Regions from separate parts of the Streptomyces sp. NPDC019224 genome, predicted to be linked through region 2. Evidence: riboswitches for the same ligand, from Rfam matches in the RefSeq annotation. Region 2 holds a riboswitch; each other region holds the start of a gene.

What was found. A riboswitch is a leader RNA that binds a small molecule or an ion and turns the genes downstream of it on or off. The one in region 2 is predicted to bind cyclic di-AMP.
Positions count from the first base shown of each region.
Region 1: another riboswitch for cyclic di-AMP. It lies ahead of ABZ564_RS03610 (NlpC/P60 family protein); the one in region 2 lies ahead of ABZ564_RS29350 (M23 family metallopeptidase).
Region 3: another riboswitch for cyclic di-AMP. It lies ahead of ABZ564_RS14920 (transglycosylase family protein); the one in region 2 lies ahead of ABZ564_RS29350 (M23 family metallopeptidase).
Region 4: another riboswitch for cyclic di-AMP. It lies ahead of ABZ564_RS19350 (C40 family peptidase); the one in region 2 lies ahead of ABZ564_RS29350 (M23 family metallopeptidase).

Region 1 is NZ_JBEYCF010000003.1:212,250-219,255, forward strand. Features, by position in the region: gene ABZ564_RS03585 (PspC domain-containing protein) at 1-56, shown strand, start outside; gene ABZ564_RS03590 (response regulator transcription factor) at 40-744, shown strand; gene ABZ564_RS03595 (GNAT family N-acetyltransferase) at 763-1,539, opposite strand; gene ABZ564_RS03600 (NlpC/P60 family protein) at 1,581-2,627, opposite strand; gene ABZ564_RS03605 (hypothetical protein) at 2,938-3,291, shown strand; gene ABZ564_RS03610 (NlpC/P60 family protein) at 3,338-4,534, opposite strand; cyclic di-AMP (ydaO/yuaA leader) riboswitch at 4,533-4,683, opposite strand; gene pcrA (DNA helicase PcrA) at 4,845-7,006, shown strand, end outside.
Region 2 is NZ_JBEYCF010000065.1:15,561-22,566, forward strand. Features, by position in the region: gene ABZ564_RS29340 (pitrilysin family protein) at 1-1,024, shown strand, start outside; gene ABZ564_RS29345 (pitrilysin family protein) at 1,051-2,433, shown strand; cyclic di-AMP (ydaO/yuaA leader) riboswitch at 2,677-2,841, shown strand; gene ABZ564_RS29350 (M23 family metallopeptidase) at 2,855-3,688, shown strand; gene ABZ564_RS29355 (GntR family transcriptional regulator) at 3,899-4,609, shown strand; gene ABZ564_RS29360 (HPr family phosphocarrier protein) at 4,783-5,064, opposite strand; gene ABZ564_RS29365 (GNAT family N-acetyltransferase) at 5,238-7,006, shown strand, end outside.
Region 3 is NZ_JBEYCF010000019.1:21,121-28,126, forward strand. Features, by position in the region: gene ABZ564_RS14890 (GtrA family protein) at 1-309, shown strand, start outside; gene ABZ564_RS14895 (hypothetical protein) at 306-752, shown strand; gene ABZ564_RS14900 (SurA N-terminal domain-containing protein) at 884-1,540, shown strand; gene ABZ564_RS14905 (nucleoside triphosphate pyrophosphohydrolase) at 1,575-2,537, shown strand; gene ABZ564_RS14910 (cytochrome P450) at 2,574-3,824, opposite strand; gene ABZ564_RS14915 (transglycosylase family protein) at 4,130-5,215, shown strand; cyclic di-AMP (ydaO/yuaA leader) riboswitch at 5,514-5,682, shown strand; gene ABZ564_RS14920 (transglycosylase family protein) at 5,687-6,421, shown strand; gene eno (phosphopyruvate hydratase) at 6,751-7,006, shown strand, end outside.
Region 4 is NZ_JBEYCF010000028.1:40,426-47,431, forward strand. Features, by position in the region: gene ABZ564_RS19325 (lysophospholipid acyltransferase family protein) at 1-337, shown strand, start outside; gene ABZ564_RS19330 (NAD-dependent epimerase/dehydratase family protein) at 381-1,430, shown strand; gene ABZ564_RS19335 (TetR/AcrR family transcriptional regulator) at 1,441-2,070, opposite strand; gene ABZ564_RS19340 (ABC transporter permease) at 2,178-3,170, shown strand; partial or broken gene ABZ564_RS19345 (prevent-host-death protein) at 3,239-3,337, opposite strand; cyclic di-AMP (ydaO/yuaA leader) riboswitch at 3,780-3,976, shown strand; gene ABZ564_RS19350 (C40 family peptidase) at 3,980-4,453, shown strand; gene ABZ564_RS19355 (ATP-binding protein) at 4,486-4,917, opposite strand; gene ABZ564_RS19360 (helix-turn-helix transcriptional regulator) at 5,123-5,983, shown strand; gene ABZ564_RS19365 (DUF397 domain-containing protein) at 6,009-6,206, shown strand; gene ABZ564_RS19370 (8-amino-7-oxononanoate synthase) at 6,220-7,006, opposite strand, start outside.

The DNA of each region.
Region 1 (7,006 bases), on a different contig from region 2:
GGGGCACCGAGGTCGAGCTTGAGATGGAGAGGACGAGCGATGAACGGCACCAGTGAGGCGACCGGCGACCATGAGGGCCCGGAGCGCCGGGTACGAGTCGTGCTCGTCGACGACCACCGGATGTTCCGCACCGGCGTACAGGCCGAGATCGGCCGCACCGAGGAGACCGGCGTCGAGGTCGTCGGCGAGGCGGCCGACGTCGACCAGGCGGTCACCGTCATCACGGCGACCCGCCCCGAGGTCGTCCTCCTCGACGTCCACCTCCCCGGCGGCGGCGGCGTCGAGGTGCTCCGCCGCTGCGCGCCCCTGATGGGCGCCGCCGAGAATCCGGTGCGCTTCCTCGCGCTGTCCGTCTCGGACGCCGCGGAGGACGTCATCGGAGTCATCCGGGGCGGCGCCCGGGGCTACGTCACCAAGACGATCACCGGCACCGACCTGGTCGACTCGGTCTTCCGGGTCCAGGACGGCGACGCGGTGTTCTCGCCCCGCCTGGCCGGCTTCGTCCTCGACGCCTTCGCCTCCACGGACGCGCCCCCGGTCGACGAGGACCTCGACCGGCTGACCCAGCGCGAGCGCGAGGTCCTGCGGCTGATCGCCCGGGGCTACGCGTACAAGGAGATCGCCAAGCAGCTGTTCATCTCGGTGAAGACGGTCGAGTCCCACGTCTCGGCGGTGCTGCGCAAGCTCCAGCTCTCCAACCGCCACGAACTGACCCGCTGGGCGACCGCCCGCCGGCTGGTCTGAGCCCGGCGGGCGCGGGCCTCAGACCGTGCCCGGGGCCGCCGGGTCGAGCGAGATGTTCAGCTTCTCGCCGACCCTGCGGTAGCCGATGGACGCGTAGATCCGCTCGACACCGGCATCGCCCGGCTCCAGCCACACCACCCGGCAGCCCCGCTCGAACGCGGTGCGCGTCAGATGCGCGGAGAGCGCGGCCCCGATGCCCCGGCGGCGGAACTCCGCGCCGACCGCGAGGCCGGCGAGCTCGCTGAGGCCGTCGACCGGGACCGAGCAGCCGCCCGCGCCCGCCGGTGTGCCGCCGAGGGTCGCGAGCGCGGCGACCCCGCCGCCCGCGACCGCGTTGCGCAGCCACTCGGCCGTGCCGTCCTCGGGCTCGCCCTCCCCGCCGTAGCCGAGGTGCTGGACGAGCGCGGCGGCCGCGAACTCCGCTTCGGTGGCGGGCTCCACGACGACCAGGCCGGCCACCGGCTTCGGCTCCACCAGGCCGCCCGGGGCGCAGGCGAGGACCGGGGCGCGGTTCTCGGCGGTGAACCCGGCGGCGAGCAGCGCCGGTTCGACGGCGGGCGCCCAGCCGGGCAGGAACTCCAGGCGGGGCATCCGGTCCCGCTCGCGGAAGGCCGCTATGAGCGCCTCGAGTTCGCCCGGAGTCGGCTCGGCGTGCTGGTCCGGGATCGCGTAGTTGGCGTACTTCAGCGACCAGTTCGGGTTGTAGCGGATCACGAACGGCCCGATGCGGACGTGGTCCGAGGAGCGCAGCGCGAGCGTACGGGTGTGGGTCTGGACGTCGGCGTCCATCGGCATGCGCGGGTGTCCTTCGGGCCGTTGGGTTCGAGGGCCGGAGCCTATGACACCCGGGTCGCCCCCGCGAAGGGCATTTCGTCGATGGGCGCCACGCGGACCGGGGCTCCCGGGCGCGGGGCGTGGATCATCCGCCCATCGCCGATGTACAGGCCGACATGGGTGACGCCCGAGTAGAAGAACACCAGGTCACCTGGTGCCAGCTGGGACCGCGGGACCCGCTGCCCGGCGTTGATCTGGGTGTACGTGGTCCGGGGGAGCGAGACGCCCGCGGAGCGCCAGGCGGCCTGGGTGAGGCCGGAGCAGTCGAAGGAGTGGGGCCCGGTGGCGCCCCAGACGTACGGCTTGCCCAGGGCGCTGTACGCGAAGGCGACGGCCTGGGCGGCGCGTGCGCCCCGCGCGGCGACGGCGCCGCGCGGGGCGCTGCGGTCGGCGTGGCCGGGGCCGCGTCCGCCCTCGGACGCCTCGTAGGCCGCGCGCTCGGCGGGAGTGAGGCGGGCGAGCAGGCGGCGGGCCTCGGCGAGCTTGGCGCGGACGGTCGCCCGGTGCTCCTTCAGGGCGGCCTGCCGGGCGGCCAGCTCGGTCAGTTTCCCGGAAGCCTCGGCGCGTACCTGGGCGATCTCCGCGACCTGGCGCCGCACCGAGCGCACCTCGGTCGCCCGGCGCTCACCGGCCCGCTCCGCGTAGGTGGCGCGGCGCAGGTACTGGTCGGGGTCGGAGGAGAGCGCCAGCTGCACGGAGGGGTCGAGGCCCGCGGAGCGGTACTGCGCGGCGGCGTACGCGCCGAGCACGTCGCGGGCGGTGTTGAGGCGTGCGGTCCTGCGGGCGGCTTCGTCGCGCAGGGCGTCGACCGACTTGGCGGCGGTGGTCGCCTCGGTCTTCGCGCCGTTGTACTTCTCGGTGGCGGCCTCCGCCTCCCGGTACAGCCGGTCCACCTGGGCCTTGACCTGTGCGGCGGTCGGCGCCGGGTCGGCGTGCGCGGCTCCCGGCAGCACGGCGGCCGTCGCGGCCCCCGCCAAGGCGAGGGTCGCCGCGGTGCGGGCCGCGGAGCCGGTGGAGAGGCGCTGCCTGGGTTTGCGATGCGCTGCCACGGGGGCGGGCGTCCTTCCGTGCGACTGCCCGGCGGGGTCTACCGGCGGGCTCCTTCGGTGGTCCGGAGAGGACGGCGCCTGGGGCCGGCCACCGGGAAGGGACGCTAATCCGAGGTAACGGAAAGGTGTCGCTATGGCGGTTATTGCCCGTTCTTGGCGTGGCATTGTCGCCGGATGGCCGCGCATGGGGCATGAGTGACCGGAAAAATTGCCGCACATGCAGGCAAAAAGTGCATTCATCATTCAAGCGGCCAGGAAGCCCTACCCTGCCCGCGAGGTGACGGAACCGGCGGCACTAGGGTGCGGAACCATGCGCGTACTCATCGATTTCGTGGTCGCCCTGCACATCATCGGCATCGCCGCCCTGCTCGGCGGCTTCCTCGGCCAGATGAAGGCGATGAAGGCCGGCACCGCCCGGTTCGTCCCCGGCATGCTGCACGGCGCGTTGACCATGCTGGTCACCGGGGTCGCCCTCGTCGGACTCGACCAGGCCGACGACCACCCCGTGAACAACGTCAAGATCGGGATCAAGCTCCTGATCCTGGTCGTCATCCTCGGGATCGTCTACGTCAAACGGGACGAGGAGAAGGTCGAGAAGGGCCTCTTCGCGGCAGTCGGCGCCCTGACCCTCGCCAACATCTTCATCGCCACGCTCTGGACCTGAGAACCGGCGGCGGCCGGCCCGTGCGCGGGCCGGCCGCCTTCCCCGCTCAGGCCGGGCGCACACTCCCGTAGATCGGCATGTAGTAGATCGACTCCTCGCGCACATTCGCCCCGGGCTTCGGCGCGTGGATCATCATTCCGTCGCCCTTGTAGATCCCGACGTGGCTGATGTCGTCGTAGAAGAACACCAGGTCACCGGGTTGAAGATCCTCCGTGGCGATCCGGGTGCCGACGTTCACCTGGTCCCAGGTGGTACGCGGGATGTCGACGCCCGCCGCCTTCCAGGCCGCCTGCGTCAGCCCCGAGCAGTCGTACGAGGAGGGGCCGGTCGCTCCCCAGACGTACGGTTTGCCGATCTGCGCCCGGGCGAACGCGAGGACCTTCTCCGCCTTCGTCGACGCACTGCTGCCGGAGCCCGAACCGGAAGCGGAATCCGAACCGGAAGCGGAATCCGAACCCGAACCGGAAGCGGAACTCGAACCCGTCTCCGTACCGCCGTCGCCCGGCTCCTCGGCCTTGCGCTCGGCCTCCTTCCTGGCGGCGGCCTGCCTCTGCGCCAGTTCCTCCGCCTTGCGCCTGGCCTCCGCCTCCTTCTTGCGCTCCAGCTCCGCCAGGCGCGCCTTCTCCTCGGCGGTCAGCTTCGACAGCAGCGTCCGGGCCTCGGTCAGCTTCTTCTGGACGTTCTGCTTGCTGGTGCGCAGCGCGGTCTGCGCCTCGGTGAGGGTCTCCAGGCTCTTCACGGCCTCGGCCCGCTGCTTGGACGCCTTCGCCTGCTGCGTACGGAACTCCGTGACCGCCCGCTGCTGGCGCTCGGCCATCCGGTCCATGAGATGGGTCTGGTCGAAGAACGACTGCGGGTCGTCGGCCAGGAAGAAGGTGGCGGTCGGCGCGAGGGCGCCGTCGCGGTACTGGGCCGCGGCGTAGTTGCCGAGCGTCCTGCGGGCGTCGTTCAGCTTCGCGGTGCGCTTGGCCACGTCGTCCAGCAGCGTGTCGACCCTGGTCCGCTGCTTGTCCGCGGCCTCCTTCGTCTGGTTGTACTTCTGGGTCGCGGTGCCCGCCTGCCGGTAGAGGTCGTCGACCTTCTTCTGCACGTCCTCGATGCTCGGCTTCGGCGCCGGGGCGGCCATCGCGCTCTGCGAGGACAACAGGGTCACCGATGCCAGCGCGGCCGAGGTGAGCCCGAGGGCGGGGGCGGTGGCGCGCACCCGGGTGCGCGGTTTGCGATGCGACGCCAAGGCCGGCATCTCCTTCCGTGGACCGCCTACCGGGTTAGCTGTCGGGTTCGGGCGGAACGGAAGGCTGCCCTACGGTCCCGTGGGGGCGGACCGATTCACCCCGGTGATGCGTGTGGGTCCCCGGTTCCGGGCGAGCCCGGATTCGGCGTGGGGGCCCGCTCGGCGTGGGTCGCCTCTGGGGGTACGGGCCGTCCGAACGAGCACGCTAGCCAACTCATGGGGCCGCTGTGAAGGTTGGTGTTCGATATGCCCGATACATTTCCGTGACCTTCTCGGAGCGGGGCCGGGTGTCGGTCGGGAGCTTTAGACTCGGACAGCGATGAGCAGCCTCTTTGACGACAGTTTCCTGGCCGGCCTCCAGCACGAGGAGGACGGGCCCCCGCCGCCCCCCGAGGACTCCGCGCCCGAAGCGGTGCCGGAGGACCTGTTCGCGGGCATGTTCGACGGGCCCCCGCCGTCGCGTGACGCGTACTACCGCGACGGCGCGCACCGCCCCGTCATCGATCCCGAGGCCCTGCTCGACGGCCTGAACACCGAGCAGCGCGCCGCCGTCGTGCACGCCGGGTCGCCCCTGCTCATCGTCGCCGGCGCCGGCTCCGGCAAGACCCGGGTCCTCACCCACCGCATCGCCCACCTGCTGGCCGAGCGGGGCGTGCACCCCGGCCAGATCCTGGCGATCACCTTCACCAACAAGGCCGCCGGCGAGATGAAGGAACGCGTCGAGCAGCTGGTCGGACCCCGGGCCAACGCCATGTGGGTCATGACCTTCCACAGCGCGTGCGTCCGCATCCTGCGCCGCGAGTCGAAGAAGCTCGGCTTCACCTCCTCGTTCTCGATCTACGACGCGGCCGACTCCAAGCGGTTGATGGCCCTGGTCTGCCGCGACCTGGAGCTGGACCCCAAGCGCTACCCGCCGAAGTCCTTCACCGCCAAGGTCTCCAACCTCAAGAACGAGCTCATCGACGAGGAGACCTTCGCCGGACAGGCGAGCGACGGTTTCGAGAAGACCCTGGCCCAGGCGTACGCGATGTACCAGGCCCGGCTGCGCGAGGCCAACGCGCTGGACTTCGACGACATCATCATGACGACGGTCCACCTGCTCCAGGCCTTCCCCGACGTCGCCGAGCACTACCGCCGCCGCTTCCGCCACGTCCTGGTCGACGAGTACCAGGACACCAACCACGCCCAGTACACCCTCGTACGGGAGCTGGTCGGCCCGGTCGGCCCGGAGGACGCGCCCGCCGAGCTGTGCGTCGTGGGTGACGCGGACCAGTCGATCTACGCGTTCCGGGGCGCGACCATCCGCAACATCCTCCAGTTCGAGGAGGACTACCCGGACGCGACGACGATCCTGCTGGAGCAGAACTACCGCTCCACCCAGACGATCCTGTCCGCCGCCAACGCGGTCATCGAGCGCAACGAGAGCCGCCGCCCCAAGAACCTCTGGACCAACGCCGGCACCGGCGCCCGCATCACGGGCTACGTGGCGGACACCGAGCACGACGAGGCGCAGTTCGTCGCCGAGGAGATCGACCGCCTCACCGACGCGGGCGACGCCAAGGCCGGTGACGTCGCCGTCTTCTACCGGACGAACGCGCAGTCCCGTGTCTTCGAGGAGATCTTCATCCGCGTCGGCCTGCCCTACAAGGTCGTCGGCGGTGTGCGCTTCTACGAGCGCAAGGAGGTCCGGGACGTCCTGGCCTACCTGCGGGTCCTCGCCAACCCCGAGGACACCGTCCCGCTCCGCCGCATCCTCAACGTCCCCAAGCGCGGCATCGGCGAGCGAGCCGAGGCGATGATCGACGCGCTCTCCCTGCGCGAGAAGATCACCTTCCCGCAGGCGCTGCGCCGCGTCGACGAGGCGTACGGCATGGCCGCCCGCTCCGCCAACGCCGTGAAGCGGTTCAACACGCTGATGGAGGAGCTGCGCACGATCGTCGAGTCCGGTGCCGGTCCCGCCGTGGTGCTGGAGGCGGTTCTGGAGCGTACGGGCTATCTCGCCGAGCTCCAGGCGTCCACCGACCCGCAGGACGAGACCCGCATCGAGAACCTCCAGGAGCTCGCCGCCGTCGCCCTCGAATTCGAGCAGGGCCGGGGCGAGGAAGAAGGCACGGGGACGCTGGCGGAGTTCCTGGAGCAGGTCGCGCTCGTCGCCGACTCCGACCAGATCCCCGACGAGGACACCGACGGCTCCGGCGTCATCACGCTGATGACCCTGCACACCGCGAAGGGCCTCGAATTCCCGGTCGTCTTCCTGACCGGCATGGAGGACGGCGTCTTCCCGCACATGCGGGCGCTCGGCCAGGTCAAGGAACTGGAGGAGGAGCGCCGCCTCGCGTACGTCGGCATCACCCGCGCCCGCGAGCGGCTCTATCTGACCCGGGCGGCCATGCGCAGCGCCTGGGGCCAGCCCTCGTACAACCCGCCGTCGCGGTTCCTCGAGGAGATCCCGGACCAGCACCTGGACTGGAAGCGCAGGGG
Region 2 (7,006 bases):
GGCCCTGTGGCTCGAGGCCGACCGGATGGGCTCGCTGCTCGTCGCGCTCGACGAGGAGTCCATGGAGAACCAGCGCGACGTGGTCAAGAACGAGCGCCGCCAGCGCTACGACAACGTCCCGTACGGCACCGCGTTCGAGCGGCTGACCGCCCTCGCCTACCCCGAGGGACACCCGTACCACCACACCCCGATCGGCTCCATGGCCGACCTGGACGCGGCGACCCTGGAGGACGCCCGCGCCTTCTTCCGTACGTACTACGCGCCGAACAACGCGGTGCTGTCGGTCGTCGGTGACATCGACCCCGAGCAGACCCTCGCCTGGATCGAGAAGTACTTCGGCTCCATCCCCTCCCACGACGGAAAGCAGCCGCCTCGCGACGGCTCGCTGCCCCCGGTCATGGGCGGCCAGCTGCGCGAGGAGGTCCGCGAGGAGGTGCCGGCACGCGCCCTGATGGCCGCCTACCGGCTGCCCCACGACGGCACCCGCGAGTGCGACGCAGCGGACCTCGCCCTGACCGTGCTGGGCGGCGGCGAGTCGTCCCGCCTGCACAACCGCTTGGTCCGCCGCGACCGTACGGCTGTGGCCGCCGGATTCGGACTGCTCCGGCTGGCCGGCGCGCCCTCCCTGGGCTGGCTGGACGTCAAGACGTCCGGCGGCGTGGAGGTGGCGGAGATCGAGGCCGCGGTCGACGAGGAGCTGGCCCGGTTCGCCGAGGAAGGCCCCACGCCCGAGGAGATGGAGCGCGCCCAGGCCCAGTTGGAGCGTGAGTGGCTGGACCGGCTCGGCACGGTCGCCGGCCGCGCCGACGAACTGTGCAGGTACGCGGTGCTGTTCGGCGACCCGCAGCTCGCGCTGACCGCCGTGAACCGGATCCTCGACGTCACGGCCGACGAGGTCAAGGCGGCCGCGCAGGCCCAGCTGCGGCCCGACAATCGGGCGGTTCTGGTCTACGAACCGGTCGAGCCCGCCGAAGAGGCGGATGCCGCCACCGACACCGACGCGCACGAAGGGGCGGACCAGTGACCGACGCTGCCGCGACTGAAGTTTCGATGCAGTACCAGCCCCAGCCCGTCCCCGGCGTGGCCCGTCCCTGGGCGTTCCCCGCGCCCGAGCGCGGCTCCCTGCCCAACGGCCTGACCGTGCTGCGCTGCCACCGCCCCGGCCAGCAGGTCGTCGCCGTCGAGATCTCCCTCGACGCCCCCCTGGAAGCCGAGCCCGAGGGTCTGGACGGCGTGGCCACGATCATGTCCCGCGCCCTGTCCGAGGGCACCGACAAGCGGAGCGCCGAGGAGTTCGCCGCCGAGCTGGAGCGGTGCGGCGCGACCCTCGACGCCCACGCCGACCACCCCGGTGTCCGGGTCTCCCTGGAGGTCCCGGCCTCCCGGCTGGCCAAGGCGCTCGGCCTGGTCGCCGAGGCGCTGCGGGCACCGGCCTTCGCGGACAGCGAGATCGAGCGGCTGGTGCGCAACCGGCTGGACGAGATCCCGCACGAGCAGGCCAACCCTGCCCGCCGCGCGGCCAAGCAGCTCTCCAAGGAGCTGTTCCCGGCCACGGCCCGCATCTCGCGCCCGCGCCTGGGCACCGAGGAGACCATCGAGCGGATCGACGCCGCGGCCGTGCGCGCCTTCTACGACGCGCACATCCGCCCGTCCGCCGCGACCGCCGTGGTCGTCGGCGACCTCACCGGCATCGACCTGGACGCCCTGCTCGCCGAGACCCTCGGCGACTGGTCCGGGGACATCGTCGAGCCCCGCCCCGCCCCGCCGATCACTGCCGACGACACCGGCCGCGTGATCATCGTGGACCGCCCCGGCGCGGTGCAGACGCAACTGCTGATCGGCCGCATCGGTGCCGACCGCCACGACAGCGTGTGGCCGGCCCAGGTGCTCGGCACCTACTGCCTGGGTGGCACCCTCACCTCCCGGCTCGACCGGGTGCTGCGCGAGGAGAAGGGGTACACCTACGGCGTGCGGGCCTTCGCCCAGGTGCTCCGCTCCAGCGCCGCGGACTCCGCCTCGGGTGCGACGGGCGCCGCGATGCTGGCCATCAGCGGTTCCGTGGACACCGAGTCCACCGGACCGGCCCTGGAGGACCTGTGGAAGGTCCTGCGGACGCTGGCCGCCGAGGGCCTGACGGACGCCGAGCGCGAGACGGCCGTGCAGAACCTCGTGGGGGTGGCCCCGCTGAAGTTCGAGATGGCCGCATCCGTCGCGAGCACCCTGGCCGACCAGGTGGAGCAGCACCTCCCGGACGACTACCAGGCGACGCTGTACGCCCGCCTCGCCGAGACCGGCACCGTCGAGGCGACCGCGGCCGTGGTCAGCGCATTCCCGGTGGACCGGCTGGTCACGGTCCTGGTCGGCGACGCCTCGCGCATCGAGGAGCCGGTCAGGGCCCTCGGGATCGGAGAGGTGTCGGTCGTCACCGGCTGACCGGCCACTTCGCCCGCTGCACGGGCCACGGGAGGCTCCGGCGCGCTGTTGTGCCGGAGCCTCCCCGCGTACCCGCTCGACGCCGGACCATTTTTTTCCTTTATGCGTCAATTTGCGCACAAGGGAACCGATTCACCCTGTGGGATGCGCTACAAAACCCCCTGCCCGTTTGGTGACGGGAAGTCCGGCCGATTAGCGTCGGGCCCGCTGTCCGCCACTCGTACGCCGCATCCGTGACGTACCGGGCAGCCATCGCCGAGTCCCCGTCAGGCGCGAGCCCGGGGAGCCGGGGACCCATGCAGTCCCTGGGGTGAATCGGACGCCCGCCCCCTCCGGGGCAAGGCGCCCGTAGGAGACCTTCCTGCTCCGAACCCGTCAGCTAACCCGGTAGGCGAGAAGGAAGGAAAGGACCAGCCACCTCATGGCGTTCACCCGTGCGACCGGGAAGCACCGTGCCCCGAGCCGTCTGACGCGTACCGGCGCCAAGGCCGTCGGCATCGCGACCCTCGCCACCACCGGCGTCATCGGCTCCCTCGCCTCCCCGGCCCTCGCCGCCGACACCGGGACGGCCCCCACGGCCACCGGGACCGGCCTCTCCCAGCTCCTCACCGTCGAGAGCACCCTCGCCGAGCGGATCGAGGCCCAGGCCGCCGCGCAGCATCACCTGGCCGACGTCGCCGAGAAGAAGGCGGCGGCCAAGGCCAAGGCCAAGAAGAAGGCCGAGGCCGCGAAGAAGCAGGCCGCCGCGAAGGCCGCCAAGGTCAAGGCAGCGGCCAGGGCGAAGGCCGAGGCGGCCCGCGAGGCATCCGCGCGCGCCGGCCGTTCCACCGCCCGCGCCGCCCTGGGCACGTCCTACCGCCTCCCCGTCGCCGGCTCGTACGTGACCACCGGCTACAAGTCCAGCGGCTCGCTCTGGTCGTCCGGCAGCCACTCCGGCATCGACTTCCACGCCGCGTCCGGCAGTTCCGTCGTCGCCGTCGGTGCCGGTACGGTCGTCGAGGCCGGCTGGGGCGGGGCGTACGGCAACAACATCGTGCTCCGGATGACGGACGGCACGTACACCCAGTACGGCCACCTCTCGTCGATCGGCGTCTTCGTCGGCCAGAGCGTCGCCGCCGGGCAGCAGATCGGACTCTCCGGCTCCACCGGGAACTCCACCGGCCCGCACCTCCACTTCGAGGCCCGCACCACGCCCTCCTACGGCTCCGACATGGACCCGGTCGCGTACCTGCGCGCCCACGGTGTCAGCGTCTGACCGGTCACAGGCTCCCCGGCGAAGGCCCCGGCATCCTGCCGGGGCCTTCGCCGTACCCGTATCGTCCCACCCGCCTCCCCGCGTCCCTCCGTGACCAAAAGATATTCATGAATTCCCGCTCGGCATCGGAAATGCGGGCACATTGCAATAGAGTCACGGCAGAGGTGTCGATCGGCCGCTGTTCGCGGGGATTGAGACGGAGGTTCGGACATGCGCGTTCCAGCACATTCGGTATGCACGGCAATCCGTGACGACATCGTTTCCGGTGTCTTCGAACGCGGCAGCCGGCTCACCGAGGAGGTGCTCGCACAGCGTTACGGGGTTTCCCGTGTCCCCGTACGGGAAGCGCTGCGCACCCTGGAGTCCGAGGGCTTCGTCGTCACCCGGAGACACGCCGGGGCCTGCGTCGCGGAGCCCTCGGAGCAGGAGGCCGCCGACCTCCTGGAGGTCCGCAAGTTGCTGGAGCCGCTGAGTGCCGCCCGTGCGGCCCAGCGCCGGACGGAGGCCCACCTCAAGGTGTTGCGCGGCCTGGTCAGGCTCGGCCAGGAGCGGGCCCGCCGGGGCGAGGGCGAGGACCTGCGCTCCCTCGCCGGCTGGTTCCACGAGACACTGGCCCAGGCCTCGGGCAGTCCCGGGCTCATCGCCCTCCTCACCCAGCTCCGCCACAAGATCGCCTGGATGTACGCGGTCGACCAGCCGGCCCGCCCGGCCGAGGCGTGGGCCGAGCACGGGGCGCTCGTGGACGCCGTGGCGCGCGGCGACGCGGAGCGGGCGAGGGCCCTGGCCGCACAGCTCGCCGAACGCCAGGGCGCCGCGCACCGGCTGCGCCGCACAGGCCGCCCGGCTTCCGCCGCCGCGCCCCCGGCCGGGCGTGTGAGGGCTTCGCAACATGCCGTAAACACCGCGAGCGGCCGAAATTAACAAAGGGCACGTACAAAGAAATAAAGGCCCGTGCAAAAAAACCGAAAAAGGCGACCCCTGCCTATTCGGTCCCAGTCGCCATAGCTGCAGCCCGCGCACGAAAAAGCCGCGACGCCCCGTGCAGGGGATCGCGGCTTTCCCGTGAGAATTCCGGTGGTCGTGACCGCTCGGGCTCAGACGGTCTCCGGAAGCTCTTCGAGCCCCTCGGCGACCAGCTTGGCCAGGCGGTCCAGAGCGGCCTCGGCGTTGTCCGCGTCGGACGCCAGCACGATCTCCTCGCCCCCCTGGGCACCGAGGCCGAGCACCGCGAGCATGGAGGCCGCGTTCACCGGGTTGCCGTCCGCCTTGGCGATGGTGACGGGGACGCCGGAAGCCGTAGCGGCACGGACGAAGATGGAAGCGGGGCGGGCGTGCAGGCCCTCGGCCCAACCGACGTTTACGCGGCGCTCAGCCATGGTTCTGCCCTTCACGAATCAACGGTTGTCTAGACCAGTGTCTCATGTGGTGCGCGATGCTCCGGGCCGACCCGCGGGCCCTTCCGAGGCCCGCTTGCGCGGTCGTCCGGAGACCCCAGACTGCCCCGGCCCCGGCACCCCCGCGACCGGTGCGACAGCCGTAGGCTTGGCCCATGCAGCCCTCTTCGGAGCAGAGTCCGCATCATGCCTACCCCGATCACTGGGAGGCGGACGTGGTGCTCCGCGACGGCGGCACCGCGCGGATCAGGCCGATCACCACGGACGACGCCGAGCGCCTGGTCAGCTTCTACGAGCAGGTTTCCGACGAGTCGAAGTACTACCGCTTCTTCGCGCCCTACCCCCGGCTCTCCGCCAAGGACGTCCACCGCTTCACCCATCACGACTACGTCGACAGGGTGGGCCTCGCCGTCACCGTGGGGGGCGAGTTCATCGCCACCGTCCGCTACGACCGGATCGACGCGACCGGCCGGCCCGCCTCCGCACCCGCCGACGAGGCCGAGGTCGCCTTCCTCGTCCAGGACGCCCACCAGGGCCGGGGTGTGGCCTCCACCCTGCTCGAACACATCGCGGCCGTCGCCCGCGAGCGCGGCATCCGGCGCTTCGCCGCCGAGGTCCTGCCCGCCAACACCAAGATGATCAAGGTGTTCCGGGACGCCGGCTACACCCAGCAGCGCAGCTTCGAGGACGGATCCGTCCACCTCACCCTGGACCTCGAACCCACCGCCGAGTCCCTGGCCGTCCAGCGCGCCCGTGAACAGCGCGCCGAGGCCAAGTCCGTGCAACGGCTGCTCGCCCCCGGCTCCGTCGCCGTCATCGGCGCCGGCCGCACCCCCGGCGGCGTCGGCCGCACCGTCCTGCGCAACCTCCTCGGCGCGGGCTTCACCGGCCGCGTCCACGCCGTGAACAGCGCCTTCGACGCCGGCCGGGACACCATCGACGGGGTCCCCGCGCACCGCTCCCTGGGCGAGATCGGCGAGCCGGTCGACCTCGCGGTCGTCGCCGTGCCCGCCGACCGGGTCCCGGAGGCCGTCGCGGACTGCGGTGAACACGGAGTCCAGGGGCTGGTGGTCCTCTCCGCCGGCTACGCCGAGTGGGGCGCCGAGGGCCGCGAGCGCCAGCGGGAACTGGTGCGCCAGGCCCGCTCGTACGGCATGCGGATCATCGGGCCCAACGCCTTCGGCATCATCAACAACTCCGACGAGGTCCGGCTCAACGCCTCGCTCGCCCCGGAACGGCCCGCCTCCGGACGCATCGGCCTGTTCACCCAGTCCGGCGCCATCGGCATCGCCCTGCTCTCCGGGCTCTACCGGCGCGGCGCGGGCCTCTCCACCTTCATCTCGGCCGGCAACCGCGCCGACATCTCGGGCAACGACTTCCTCCAGTACTGGTACGAGGACCCGGACACCGATGTCGCCCTGCTCTACCTGGAGTCGCTGGGCAACCCCCGCAAGTTCACCCGGCTCGCCCGCCGCACCGCCGCCGTGAAGCCCGTGGTCGTGGTCAAGGGCGCCCGGCACAGCGGCTCCACCCCGCCCGGCCACGCCGTCCCCGTCAGCCGCATCCCCGACTCGACGGTCTCCGCGCTGATGCGGCAGGCGGGCGTCATCCGCGTCGACACGGTCACGGAGATGGTCGACGCGGGGCTGCTCCTCGCCGACCAGCCGCTCCCGGCGGGCGGACGCGTCGCGATCCTCGGCAACTCCGAGTCCCTCGGCCTCCTCACGTACGACGTCTGCCTGGCCGAGGGCCTCCGGCCGCGCCCACCTGTCGACCTCACCACGTCCGCGACCCCGCAGGACTTCCGGGAGGCGCTGTCGGCGGCCCTGGCCGACGGGGGGTGCGACGCCGTGATCGTGACGGCGATCCCCTGGGCCGGCGAGAACGGCGAGGCGGAGTCGGGCGACGGCGAGGTCCTGGCCAC
Region 3 (7,006 bases), on a different contig from region 2:
CTGCTCTTCCCCCTCACCAACGCGGCCAACTTCGTCATCACCACCGGCGGGGTCTACCTCCTGGTCGACCTGGCCGGATTCAGCGACCGCTACGCCCCGCTGGTGGCCGCCGCGGCCGCCATCCCCATCACGTTCGTGGTCTCGCGCACGGTCATGCTGCGGCCGGACGCACCGCCCCGGAAGCGGGCGGAACCGGTGGCCCGGGACAGCGGTCGGGAAGCCGGGACGGGTGGGACACAATGTCCCCGGCACGCGAGGGGACCGTCCTCGCGCCGCATGGATCGCACGAGTCACCGAGGAGTGTTGTGAACGGAAGACGAAGCCGGGCCCTGCTGAAGGCCGTCACGCCGATGCTGGAGCCCGGGGAGCAGGTGGTGGCGATGTCCCTGGTGAACCTGAGCGAGGTCTCGGTCAAGCGGAACCTGGCGATGGGCGTCGCCGCGGCGGTACTGAGCGGCGGGACGATGGTCGCGGCGGCGACCCCCCAGCCGATGTACCTGGCGGTCAGCCGCGAGCGGCTCTTCCTCTTCGTCGCCAACCAGACCTTCGCCAAGCCGGACCGGCACCTGGCCACGTACCCGCTCCAGGGCCTCAGGCGCACCGAGATCAAGAACCGGGTCCTGAAGAAGTCCTTCGACCTGGTCGACGAGTCCACGGGCAGCGCGCTGCGCATCTTCTTCCCCGCCCTGGTCAGGAACAACAGCCTGGACACCGTGGCCGGACTCGTCCCCGTCGCGGGAGCCACCGTCTGAACCGGGGCGGCCCGCATCCCCGACTCTTCCCGAATCGTTGGTCGAATCAGTGGCCCGGACCCGTTCCACTCCCTAACATCGATCACCGCAAGGCCTTGTGCACCGCCGCACAATCTCCTCGGGAGGCTCCTTTGCACCGCCGCCGTCGCACCGCGCTCACCGTCTCCGCAGCGCTGCTCGCCGCAGCGCCGCTCCTCACCGCCTGCGGCAGCCAGGCCCACCCCGGCGCCGCGGCCGTCGTCGGCGGCGACCGGATCACGGTGTCCACCGTGCAGGCCCAGGTGGCGGACGTGCGCGAGGCGCAGAGCTCCTCCGAGCAGTCCGCCCAGCTCACCGACCAGTCCGGCCAACTCGCCCGCGCCAAGCTGCACGGCCTGATCCTGGACCGGGTCCTCGACCGGGCGGCGGCGGACGCGGGCGTCACGGTGACCCGCGCGGAGATCCAGGAGATGCGCAAGTCGGCCGTCGCCCAGTACCAGGGCGAGAAGGGGCTGCGGGCCGCCGTCCTCCAGGAGCGCTGGCTCGCCCCGGACCAGATCGACGCCTTCCTGCGCGAGCAGATCCAGATCACCAAGCTCGGCCAGGCCCTCGGCGCCGACCCGTCCACCCCCGAGGGCACCAAGGCCATCGGCGACGCCCTGACCAAGGCGTCCAAGGCGCTGAACGTCGACGTCAACCCGCGCTACGGCACCTGGGACAACCAGCAGATCCAGCTCACCGACTACAAGGCCCCCTGGATCTCCCAGGTCACCGAGCCCGCCCAGGCGGCCGCGGAGGCCGGGGCCTGAGAGCCGCCGCGTGCGGCCGGGTAGATTCGGCGCTGTGAACGCTGAAGACCCCGGCCGCATCGTCCTGCTCACCGCCAGCCACCGGGTCGCGCCCGGACTGTTGTCCTGGCCCGCCTGGCAGGCGCTGCACGCCGCCGACGAGGTGCGCTGCGGCGAGCCGGAGCAGCCGCAGCTGCCGTATCTGCGCGAGGCCGGTGTCACCGTCACCCCCGGCGTGCCCGACGCCCAGCAGCTCGTCGACGCCTGCGCGGGCGGCCGGACCGTGGTCGTGCTCACCGGCGGCGAGGGCAACCAGCCGCTCACCGACGGCCTGGCCCGGCTGGCCGGTTCGGGGCGGGTGCGGATGCCGGACCTGGAGCTGCTGCCCGGCTCGTACGACCTGCCCGGCGCGCGGCTCCTCGATCTGGTCCAGGTCATGGACCGCATCCGCGCCGAGTGCCCCTGGACCTCGCAGAAGACCCACAAGGGCCTCGCCAAGTACGCCATCGAGGAGGCGTACGAGCTGGTCGAGGCGATCGAGGACGGCGACCGCGAGGAACTGCGCGAGGAGCTGGGCGACGTGCTGCTCCAGGTCGTCTTCCACGCGCGCATCGCCGAGGAGGACGAGCAGGAGCCGTTCTCCGTGGACGACGTCGCCGGCACGCTGATCGAGAAGCTGGTCCACCGCCACCCGCACGTCTTCGGCGACGAGGCCGCGGAGACCCCGGAGGACGTCCGCGCCCACTGGCTGCGCACCAAGGCGATCGAGAAGCAGCGTGAATCGGTCACCGACGGAGTACCGCTCGGCCAGCCCGGCCTGGCGCTCGCCGCGAAGCTCGCGAGCCGGGCCCGTACCGCCGGACTCGACGTCCCCCTCCCCGAGGGCGACGACATCGGCTACCGCCTCCTCGCCCTCGCCGTACGCGCCCAGGAGGACGGCGTCGACCCGGAGGCCGCCCTGCGCGCCGCGGGGCGCGCGTACCGGGACGCGATCAGGACGGCGGAGGGCACCGGATAGCGGCGGGGAGCGAACGGCGGCCGGGCGGGCCCTCCGTCATACCGGAGTACCGCGCACCGCCGTGAACTCCACCGGTAGCGTGCGGAGGCCGCGCATGATGAGACCGCCCCTCCACCGGAGGTCACCGGGCTCCACGGCGAGCCGCACGTCGGGCAGGCGGCGGAACAAGGTCTCCAGCGCGGTGCGGCCCTCGAGCCGCGCGAGAGGGGCGCCCAGGCAGTAGTGGATGCCGTGTCCGTACCCGAGGTGCTGGTTGTCCCGACGGGACAGGTCGAGTGTGTCCGGCTCGGCGAAACGGGCCGGGTCACGGTCGGCCGCGGCGAGAACCACGAGTACGGGGTCGCCCTCCCTGATGCGCGTTCCCCCGATGTCGAGTGCCTCCGTGGCGTAGCGCCAGGTGGCGAGCTCCACCGGGCCGTCGAACCGCAGCAGTTCCTCGATGGCGGTGTCCAGGAGGCGGCTGTCGCCCTGCTGGACCGCGTTCTGGAAGACGGCGCGTTGGACGGGGTCGCGGAAGAAGGCGTGCGCGCTGTTGCCGATCAGGTTGATGGTCGTCTCGAAACCCGCGAAGAGGATCACGAAACACATCGCGGCGGCCTCGTTCTCGGTGAGGTGTTCGCCGTGGTCGCTGGCCCGGATCAGTCCGGAGATCAGGTCGTCCCCGGGATCCTGCCGCTTTCGGTGGATCAGCTCCGCGAGGTAGGCGCGGATTTTCTTCACCGACCGGGCGACCCCGCCGCGCGGCCCGCCGCCGTGCCGGATCATCATGCCCGCCCAGTCCCGGAAGTCGTCCTGGTCCTCCGGCGGCACGCCGAGCAGATCGCAGATGGCGTAGATGGGAAGAGGGAAGGCGAAGTCGTGGATCAGGTCGGCTTCGCCCTTCTCCGCGAACTCGTCGATGAGCCGATCCGCCAACTCCTGCACACGGGGGGCGAAGGCGGCGATCGTCCGGGGCGTGAACGCCTTGGACACCAGCCGGCGCAGCCGCGTGTGGTCGGGCGGATCGATGTTCAGCAGGTGCGTCATGAGGTTGGCGCTGCGCTCGCCGGGGATACCGGTCTTGCTCTTGCCCTGCGCGTCGTCCGCGTGGTGCGCCGGGTTCTTCGAGAGGCGGCTGTCGGCCAGGGCCTGCCGTGCGTCCGCGTACCGGGTGACGAGCCAGGCCTCCACGCCGCTGGGCAAGGTCGTCCTGTGTACGGGGCTGTGCTCTCGCAGCCAGGCGTATGCGGGGTACGGGTCGGTGGCGAACTCCCAGGTGAAGAGTTCGGGCGGCGGGGTGCGGTTCACATGACGACGGTATCCGGCGCCTCCGGCTCCGGCTCCGTCGCCGGCGGCGCATCGCCTCCACGCGGCCGTCCGGGACACGGGGCCGGCGATCGTTTGCACGGCCGGGCGGCGGGCTCGTCAGGCGGGGATCACGGACGCCGCCGGCGCGGTTCACGCAGGGGGCGCGCACCGGCGAAGTGACGCCCAGTCAACTCTGTGACTTTCGCGTGATCTGCGCTGCATCGACTTGTGACTCTCGTTCGAGTCCCGCTAGGTTCACCGTTCGACCCACCAGTCGCTTGTCAGTCACACGGAAGGCATCTCCCATGGGCTCCGCGAACGGCAGACACCGTCGCCCTCGCCAGGCACCCGCCATCGTCGTCGCCGCAGGCGTGACCGGCTCGGCCATCGCCATCCCGCTGCTCGGCGCGGCGGGCGCACACGCGGCGGACGCCTCGACCTGGGACCGGGTGGCCGAGTGCGAGAGCGGCGGGACATGGAGCGCCGACCTGGGCAACGGCTCCTACGGCGGCCTCCAGTTCTCGCCGAAGCTGTGGAAGGCGTACGGCGGTGAGGCGTACGCCGAGCGCGCCGACCTCGCCAGCCGCTCGCAGCAGATCGCGGTGGCCGAGAAGGTCCTGGCGGACAAGGGCCCGAATGCGTGGCCCAGCTGCGCGGTGATCTCCGGGCTCGGCAAGAGCACGGGCGCGGCGGACGTCGACCCGGGCGGCGAGGACTCCGACGCGCCCCCCCGGAGCGCGGAAGCGGGCCTGGACGCCGGGCTCGGCGCCGATCCGGTGGACGACGCCTCGTCGGGCTCGTCCGCCACCTCCTCGGACGAGGCGGCCGGCGGGACGGCCGCCGCCAAGGGTGCCGCCGAGAGCAAGGGCGAGCACGCGGGCGGGAGCGCGGAGAAGTCCGCGGGCAAGGGCGCCGGGGCCGGTGCGTCCGCCTCCCCGTCCGCCGGGTCCTCCGCAGGCGCCTCCACCGCTCCGGCCGCCGACCCCTCCGGTTCGTCCGGCCTGTCCGCCGGCGCGTCGGACGGTGCGCGGGAGAAGGGCGGCAAGCACCGGGGCGCCCCGGCCGCCGACGAGACCACCGGGGCGGAGGGCGGCCGCGACATGGGGCGGCACGCCTCGCGGGGTGACGGTGAGGCACGCGACGGCGCGGCGCGGCCGGCTGACGACACGTACACCGTCCGGCCGGGCGACAACCTCTGGGCGATCGCCGACGCGCAGGACCTGCCGGGCGGCTGGCCCGAGCTGTACGAGGCGAACAAGGCCGAGGTGGGGTCCGACCCGGACCTCATCCTGCCCGGTCAGGACCTCGACCTCGGCCTGGACGGCCAGAACCCCGAGCCCGGCCCCGACCTGGACGGCCAGAACCCCCAGCCCGGCCAGGACGCCCGCTGAGAGCGGCCCGACGAGTAGCTGAGAGCCCCTGAGGTTTGGGGGTTTATGAGGCCCATGTCCCACTTCTGATCGAGTGAGACATGGGTCTCTTCGCGTGAACTGTCGCTTCTTGTCCGGGAGGTCCTGCCGCATCCGTTCCGACCTGCACAAATGAGGGTTCATCGGATGCTCGTGCGGCATGATTATCCGGTATGTCCATCTTTGAATATGAGGGTTGGGTGTGATTACCGTCGGAGCCGCTCGCACCGCGGGCCCCGTCGACCGTCACGCCGAATCCTGCCGTCGGTCGGAGGGAACAGACGCGAAAGCGCCGTAGGCAGGAGCGGGGGACCCAGGTAGGCGCTGGGCCGGATCGTCGGGAGACGCATCAGGACCGGCTAGGGGTGAAGCCGCGCCAGGAGCGCGGCCGGGCAACTCACTTGGCCCGAACCCGACAGCTCACCTCGCAGGCGTCGGTGAGGAGAAGTCTCGATGCTGCTCAACAGCAAGGGCAACAAGCACCGCCGCCCGTCCAGGGTCGTCCGTATCGCCACGCTCGCCGGTGTCGCCGGTGCCGCCGTCGCCGTGCCGCTGATGGGCGCGACCGGCGCCTCCGCCGCCTCCGTCGCCACGTGGGACGCCGTCGCCCAGTGCGAATCCGGTGGCAACTGGTCCATCAACACCGGCAACGGCTACTACGGCGGCCTGCAGTTCTCCCAGTCCAGCTGGGCCGCCGCCGGCGGTACGCAGTACGCGCCCCGCGCGGACCTGGCCACCAAGGCCCAGCAGATCGCCACCGCCGAGAAGCTCCTCGACATGCAGGGTCCGGGCGCCTGGGGCTGCGCAGGCGCCGGCAACCTGACCAACGACGGTGTCGACCCGGGCGTCGACACCGGCTCCGGTGCCGCGAAGCAGGAGGCCGCTCCGAAGCAGGAGGCCGCTCCGAAGCAGGAGGCCGCCCCGAAGCAGGCCGAGCGCACCGAGGCCCCCGCCACCAACCGTTCGGACCGCTCGGACGCCCCGAAGAAGACGGTCACCACCCCGACCGGCGAGAAGGTCGCCAAGGGTGACGGCGAGTACAAGGTCGTCGCCGGTGACTCGCTGAGCGGGATCGCCGCCGAGCACGACGTCAAGGGCGGCTGGGAGCAGCTGTTCAAGCTGAACAAGGACATCGTCGAGGACGCCGACCTGATCTACCCGGGTCAGCAGCTCCACCTGACGAAGTAGCCGCGATCCCTCCTCGCTGATCGCTCAGGCCGCCCCGGCCCGGCGCGCACCCTCCCCCCGTGCGTTGCCGGGCCGGGGCACGCCGCGTTCGGTGGTGACCGCTTCCCGGCTGCTTCCGTTCGGCCGCCGACCGGTCCCGATCGTTCAACTGTTGTAGTTACTGGTCAGTAAATATCTGGCAGTTCGCACCGGTATGCCCGCTCTTGGGTCCTTTTTCGTCCCAGGGGGCGGGCGGTCGGCCGACGCAGACGGCCGGGCCGGTTAGGCTCTTGTCGCAAGGCCAAAGTGACCCTGCACAACCAGCGTCATATCCCAGAAGGAGATGCCTCGTGCCGTCCATCGACGTCGTCGTAGCCCGGGAAATCCTCGACTCCCGGGGCAACCCCACGGTCGAGGTCGAGGTCGGCCTCGACGACGGCAGCACCGGTCGTGCTGCTGTTCCGTCCGGCGCCTCCACCGGCGCGTTCGAGGCCATTGAGCTTCGCGACGGTGACCCCAACCGCTACCAGGGCAAGGGCGTCGAGAAGGCCGTCCTCGCCGTGATCGAGCAGATCGGCCCGGAGCTCGTCGGCTACGACGCCACCG
Region 4 (7,006 bases), on a different contig from region 2:
GGGGGTCGCGGTCATGGCCATCAGGGCCCAGGTGCCGGTGGTGCCGTGCGCGATGGTCGGCACCTTCGAGATCCAGCCGCCCGGCAGAAGGCTTCCCCGCGTCAAGCCGGTCACCATCCGCTTCGGCGAACCGCTGGACTTCTCGCGCTACGCGGGCCTGGAGAACGAGAAGGCGGCCGTCCGTGCGGTGACCGACGAGATCATGTACGCGATCCTGGATCTCTCCGGTCAGGAGTACGTCGACGAGTACGCCGCGAAGGTGAAGGAGGCGGCCCAGGCGCAGCAGCCGGGCCGGTTCCCGAAACGGCCACGCCGACAGCGGATTCGCAAGCGGTGAACGCCCCTGGTCAAAGGCGTGGGCCGGGCCTAGCGTGCGGGACATGGACAGAGGACACGCATGGGTACTCGGAGCTACGGGGCAGATAGGGCGGGCCGCTGTGCGCGCGCTGGCGCAGGACGGCTGGGAGGTGACGGCGGCCTCGCGCGGCGGGGGCCGTGACGAGACGTGGGACGAGGGGGTCCGGGCGGTCGCCCTGGACCGCGACGAGGAGGGCGCGCTCGCGGCGGCGCTCGGGCCCGGATGCGACGTCCTGGTGGACATGGTGGCGTACGGGCGGCAGCACGCCCGGCAGCTGACCGGGCTCGCGGACCGGATCGGCTCGGCGGTGGTCGTCTCCAGCGGCGCGGTGTACGAGGACGAGAAGGGCCGCAGTTTCGACACGCAGGGCGAACCGGACGGGTCGCCCCGTTACCCGGTGCCGATCCCGGAGTCGCTGCGCACCGTGGCGCCGGGCGAGGACACGTACGCGACCCGCAAGATCCGGCTGGAGCGCGATCTCCTCGCGGCGGGTGACGCGCTGCCCGTCACGCTGTTGCGGGCGGGCGCGGTGCACGGCCCGCACTGCCGCTCGCCGCGTGAGCTGTACTTCGTCAAGCGGGCACTGGACGGCCGGACCCGGCGCGTGCTGGCGTACGGCGGGGCGTCGCGCTTCCATCCGGTCCACGTGGCCAACATGGCCGAGCTGGTCCGGCTGGCCGCCGGCCGGCCCGGCTCCCGGGTGCTGAACGCCGCCGACCCGCAGGCGCCGACGGTCGCGGAGATCGGCGAGGCCGTGGACGCGGTGCTGGGCCGGAGCACGGAGACGGTGCTGATGCCCGGCGGCCCGTCCCCGGAGGGCGTCGGCTCGACGCCCTGGAGCGCGCCGCACCCCATCGTCTACGACATGGCGGCCGCCGAGCGGGAACTCGGCTACCGGCCGGTGACGGGCTACGCCGAGTCGCTGCCGGAGACCGTCGAGTGGATCGCCGGGCAGCTGGCGGGACGGGACTGGCAGGACGCGTACCCGGCCATGGTGCGGGCGTACGGGACGGGTCTGTTCGACTACGCGGCGGAGGACGCCTGGCTGGCGGAGCACACCCGGCAGGGGTGACCCGGGCGCGTCAGCCCGTCTTCGCCGGGTCCATCGACATCAGCCCGCGCAGGCCGTTCTCCAGGACCTCCGGGCTGGTGTCGCCGAACATGGCGAGCTGGGCGATGAACCCCTGGGCGGTCGCGATCAGGGCCCGGGCGACGTGCTCGTCCGGCACGTCCGCCCGGAGTACCCCGGCCTCCCGGTACAGCCCGACCAGCTCGGTCCAGGTCCGGCGGAGGCCCCCGAACGCCTCGTTCAGGGTCGCCGCCAGCCGCTCACTGCGCAGGGTCTCGGACCACACCTGGACGATCAGTCCCGCGTACGCCTGCGGCTCCAGCCCCCGTCGTGCTTCGAGGCCGTCCACGAACAGGCTCCGCGTCACCCGGCCGATCAGGACGTCCGGGGTGGGGACGGGGGTGTCCCGGGCCGCCCCCTCGAAGGCCCGGCGGACTCCGTCGACGGCCTCGGTGGCGATGGCCGCGATCAGGTCCTCCTTGCCTTCGAAGTAGCGGTAGACCGCCCCCGCCGACAGGCCGGCCTCCTTGAGCACGTCCTGCATCGAGGTGCCGTGGAAGCCGTCACGGGCGAAGCAGCGCGCGGCGCCCTCGAGGATCTGTCTGCGGCGGGCGTCGAGGTGCGCCTGGGATACACGGGCCATGCGGCCAACATAAAACGAACATTCATTCTTGACAAGGAAGCAGGGCGGAGCGACAGTGGGAGAGAAGTAAAACGAACGATCCTTCTCTTTGAATCGAGGCACGTCCCATGTCCCTCACCCCGAACCGCCGCATGGTGGGGGTCGTCCTGCTGGTACCGCTGGTGGTCACCCTCGCCCTGTGGGCCTTCGCCTGGCCCGCAGCCCGGACCGCGCCGCGCGACCTGCCGGTCGGGATCGCCGGCTCCGCACCGGCCGCGGACCGGCTCCAGCAGCAGTTCGAGGAGCGCGACGGTGCCTTCGAGGTCCACCGCTACGACTCCGGGACCGCGGCGCGGAAAGCGATCGAGGACCGGGCCGTGTACGGCGCGGTCGTCGTGTCCGAGAAGGGTCCCGAGCTACTGACGGCGAGCGCGGGCGGCACGGTGGTCGCCCAGCTGCTGCGCGAGGCGGTGACCGCCGCGGCACCGGCCGGCTCCGCGGTGCCGGTCACGGACGTGGTGGCCGCGCCCGCCGCCGACCCGAGGGGCGCCGTGCTCGGCGCGAGCATCATGCCACTGGCCATCGCGGGGGTCGCCGCCGGTGCGGCCGTGACGCTGCTGAGGGTGCGCGGCGCCCGAGCCGGGGTGGCGCTGCTCGGCGTGGCCGCCGTGGTGGGGCTCGCGGGCACCGCGGTGACGGACAGCTGGCTCGGCGCCCTCACCGGCGACTGGTGGGCCGAGGCCGGATCGATCGCCCTGACCGTGCTCGCCATCGGCGCGCCGGTGGCGGGGCTCGCCGCCCTGATCGGGGCACCGGGCATCGGCATCGGCGCCCTGCTCATGGTGTTCCTGGGCAACCCGTTCTCCGGAGTCACCAGCGCCCCCGAGCTCCTTCCCCGGCCGATCGGCGCGCTCGGTCAGCTGCTGCCGCCCGGCGCGGGCGGATCACTGCTGCGATCGGTGGCGTTCTTCGACGGCGCCGCGGCGGGCGGGGCGGCTCTGACGCTCGGCGCGTGGGCGGTGCTCGGACTGGCCGCCGTACTCATCGGCGGCCGCCGCGGGATCGCGGCGCCGGACACCTCGCCGGTCGCCGCCGGGCGGGAGCCCGTGCCGGCGGGCTGATCCTCCCGCACACCACCGTCGTGCGCCCCCGTCCCAGCGGACGGGGGCGCACGGTTGCGTACGAAGGGTCAGTCGTCCCGCCCGTGGTGCCCGCGATGCTCCGCGGCGATGCCGAAGCGGTGCCGTTCGCCGGGAGCGGACGGGGCGGCGCCGATCGAGGAGACCGAACGGGGACGCACTCGCGCTGATGCACCGGCGCGGTGAAACACACCTCCACAGCACCACGTTGACCCGGGCGCTCCGGGTGCTGGACGGCGAGCGGCGGGCGGCCCGGGTCACCCTGCCGCCGGCTCCCCCGAGTTGACGCACCCGGTCATGACGACACGCCCGACGGGTGCACAGGATTTCCTCGCTCGTTCGGCGTAGGCGTTCCCCCTCACGAGCGACGGCTCGATTTGCCTGTCCGTGATGCGCGCGGGGCGGCTTCCTCCGCGACGCCGCTGGTACCGGCATGGCCGCGGGAGCGGGGCAGGGCGGTGGAACGGCGCCTGTCCACCTGAACGGGCTATCCGTACCGGTCTTCACTTATGGCCGTTTCACCTCGGAAATCCGGCACGAGGTGAGTCAAGATCCCTGGGACGACAAGCCCCCGCCGCCGCGGCGGGGCGGTCCGGGCGGACGCCGAGTCCTGCCGCCGTCCGGATGCCTGGTCGACAGGAGTGGATCGGCAGGAGTGGAGGACCCGAGCACTACGGGACCGCCGGATCTCCGGCTGTCCCTCGGGGTGAAGCCGCCGCGCGCGGCCGGGCAACTTCGCCAGCCCGAACCCGACAGGTCATCCTTCACAGGCGGCTGACGAAGGGTTGCGCATGAGTGCGCAGGTTCATGTCCCGTCTCTGCTCGCCCGGGCCACGACGGCCTCGGTCATGACTCTCGCCGCCGTCGGCGGCACGCTGTTCGTCCCCGGCGCCGCGTCCGAGGCGCAGGCGGCCGGCCATGCGATGAAGGCGCTGAAGATCGCGGCGTCGAAGAAGGGGGCGCCCTATCGCTGGGGCGCCACCGGACCCGGCAGCTTCGACTGTTCGGGGCTGACGCTCTACTCGTTCAAGAAGGCCGGCAAGAAACTCCCCCGGACGGCCCAGCAGCAGTACAACAGGACCAGGCACATCTCGGCGTCCCAACGGCAACGAGGCGACCTGGTCTTCTTCCATTCCGGGCGCAGCGTCTACCACGTGGGCATCTACGCCGGCAGCGGGAGGATCTGGCACTCGCCGAAGGCCGGCGCCGTGGTCCGCCTGGAGAGGATCTGGACCAGGAGCGTCCACTACGGCCGGGTGAGCTGAGGCGTGCGCCTGCCGACCGGTCCCGGCCCGCCTCAGGGCTGGACGGGGACCTGCCACGGGAGGGCCACCCAGACGGTCTTGCCGCCGTCGGCGGTGGGTGTGACGGTCAGCCGGCCGCCGTACTCCTTGGCCAGCGAGCGGATGATGACCATGCCCCGCCCGTTGTCCTGCTGGACGGCGGCGGGCAGCCGCTGGGGCCGGCGGGGATGGCTGTCCGTCACACCGAGGCGCAGCTGCTCCTCCCGCTCCAGACGCAGGTCCACGGTGAAGGTGGGCGACTGTCCGAAGGTGTGCAGGACGGCGTTGGTGGCCAGCTCCGAGATGATGAGGCGCACGGTGTCGGCGGTCTCCGCGTCGTCGGGCAGGCCCCACTCCGCCAGGACCCGGGCCACGTACTTCCGGGCCGCGGAGACCGAGACCGGCTCGCTCGGCAGAGTGACACGTGCTTCTTGATGGTCTGCCATGGCGAGCCGTCCCTTTCCCACCCGGTACCGGGCCGGCGAGCGGTCCGGTTGTGCTTCGCGCCAGATTGCCATTGATGCTGCCCTCCGCGGCGGCGATCCACCAAGATATGCATATATCTGTCGCTCAAACCGGTGAACTCTCCCCGCCCGGCCCCGCACGGGCGCCACACTGTCCCCTCGACAGGCAGCGGGAGGGAGCCATCAGATGCAGCACGGCCCAGCGGTGCGGCGCCGCAAGCTCGGCGAGGAGCTGCGGAGTCTGCGTCACGCGTCGGGACTCACCAGCCGGGAGGCCGCGGGACTGCTCGGCTGGCACCAGTCGAAGGTGAGCAGGATCGAGACAGGTGTCAGCGGGGTGCGGCCGGATGACGTGAACCGGCTGCTGGACGCCTACGGCATGGACGATCCGAAGCTGCGCGAGGTCCTGGGCGCGCTCGCCGGCTCGGCGGGCGGGGGCGGCGCCGGCTGGTGGCACGCGTACCGGGGCCTGATCCCGCCGCAGTACCGCGACTTCATCAGCCTGGAGTCGCAGGCGCGCACCGCCCGCACGCTGGAGACCTCCGTGGTCCCCGGCCTGTTGCAGACGGCCGACTACGCCCGGGCGGTGACCCGGGCCTCCCTCGACGGGCTGCCCTCCGGTCAGCTGGACTCGCTGGTGGAGGTGCGGCTGACCCGGCAGGGGGTGCTGCGGAGCGATCCGCCGCTGCGGCTGAGCGCGGTGCTCGACGAGGCGGTGCTGCGCCGGGAGGTCGGTGGCCGAAGAGTGATGCGGGAGCAGCTGCGCCATCTCGCGCGGGTGGCGCAACTCCCCCACGTGCAACTCCAGTTGCTTCCGTTTTCGGTCGGTGGGTATGTGAGCCTCACCAGCCCTTTCGTCATCTTCTCTTTTCCGACCGCTTCCGACCTTGACGTAGTCGTTCTTGACCATCTGACGAGTAGCCTCTATCTGGAACGGAAAGAAGACCTTGCGGCGTACAGCTCGGCCTTCCGAACCCTTCAGGCGCACGCGCTGTCGCCGGAGCACACGCTGGACCTGATCGCCGCGATCGACCGCGACGATCGGTGACCCCCCACCGCCCGGAGGAAGCGTCATGTCCGATCGCCTCGCTCAGCACGCCTTACGGTGGCGGCGCAGCAGCCGCAGCACAGGGATGAACAACTGCGTGGAGACCGCGTCATTCGAGAGCGGACGGCTGCTGGCCGTACGCGATTCCAAGGATGTGTCCAGGACGCCCCTGGAGTTCTCCGCCACGGCCTGGACGTCCTTCGTCTCCGGCCTGAAACGCTGAAGCGGTCCGCGCCTCAGTTCCGGGGCGCGGTCCGCCGCACCGTCGCCACCGCCCACGCGACCTGCTCGTCCGTCAGGTCGGCGCGGGCGGTGAGCCGCAGCCGGGAGATGCCGTCGGGGACGGACGGCGGCCGGAAGCAGCCGACCGCCGTCCCGGCCGTCCGGCAGTCGGCGGCCCAGCGGACGGCGGCCTCGGGTGAGGGCGCCCGCACCGAGACGACGGCCGCGTCGGGCCGCACCGCGGTCAGACCGGCCGCCGTCAGACCCTCGTACAGCGCGGTGGCGACCGTGCGCGCCCTGAGCGCGCGTTCCGGCTCGCGGCGCAGCAGCCGCAGCGCGCCCAGGGCCGCACCGGCGGCTGCCGGTGCGAGTCCGGTGTCGAAGATGAACGTGCGGGCGGTGTTGACGAGGTGGTCGATGACCCGGGCCGGCCCGAGGACCGCGCCGCCCTGGCTGCCCAGCGACTTGGAGAGGGTGAGGGTGGCGACGACGCCCTCGTCGCCCGCGAGACCCGCCGCGGCGAGCGCGCCGCGGCCGCCGTCGCCGAGCACCCCGAGCCCGTGCGCGTCGTCCACGAGGAGCGCGGCGTCCTCCGCCCGGCAGACGGCGGCGAGCCGGTCCAGCGGCGCGGCGTCGCCGTCGACGGAGAAGACCGAGTCGGTGACGGCCAGTTTCCGGCCCCCGTGCCCGCGCAGCGTCTTGCGGACGGCCTCCGGGTCGGCGTGCGGGACGACGGTGGTCTCGGCCCGGGAGAGCCGGCAACCGTCGACGATGGAGGCGTGGTTGCCCGCGTCCGACGCG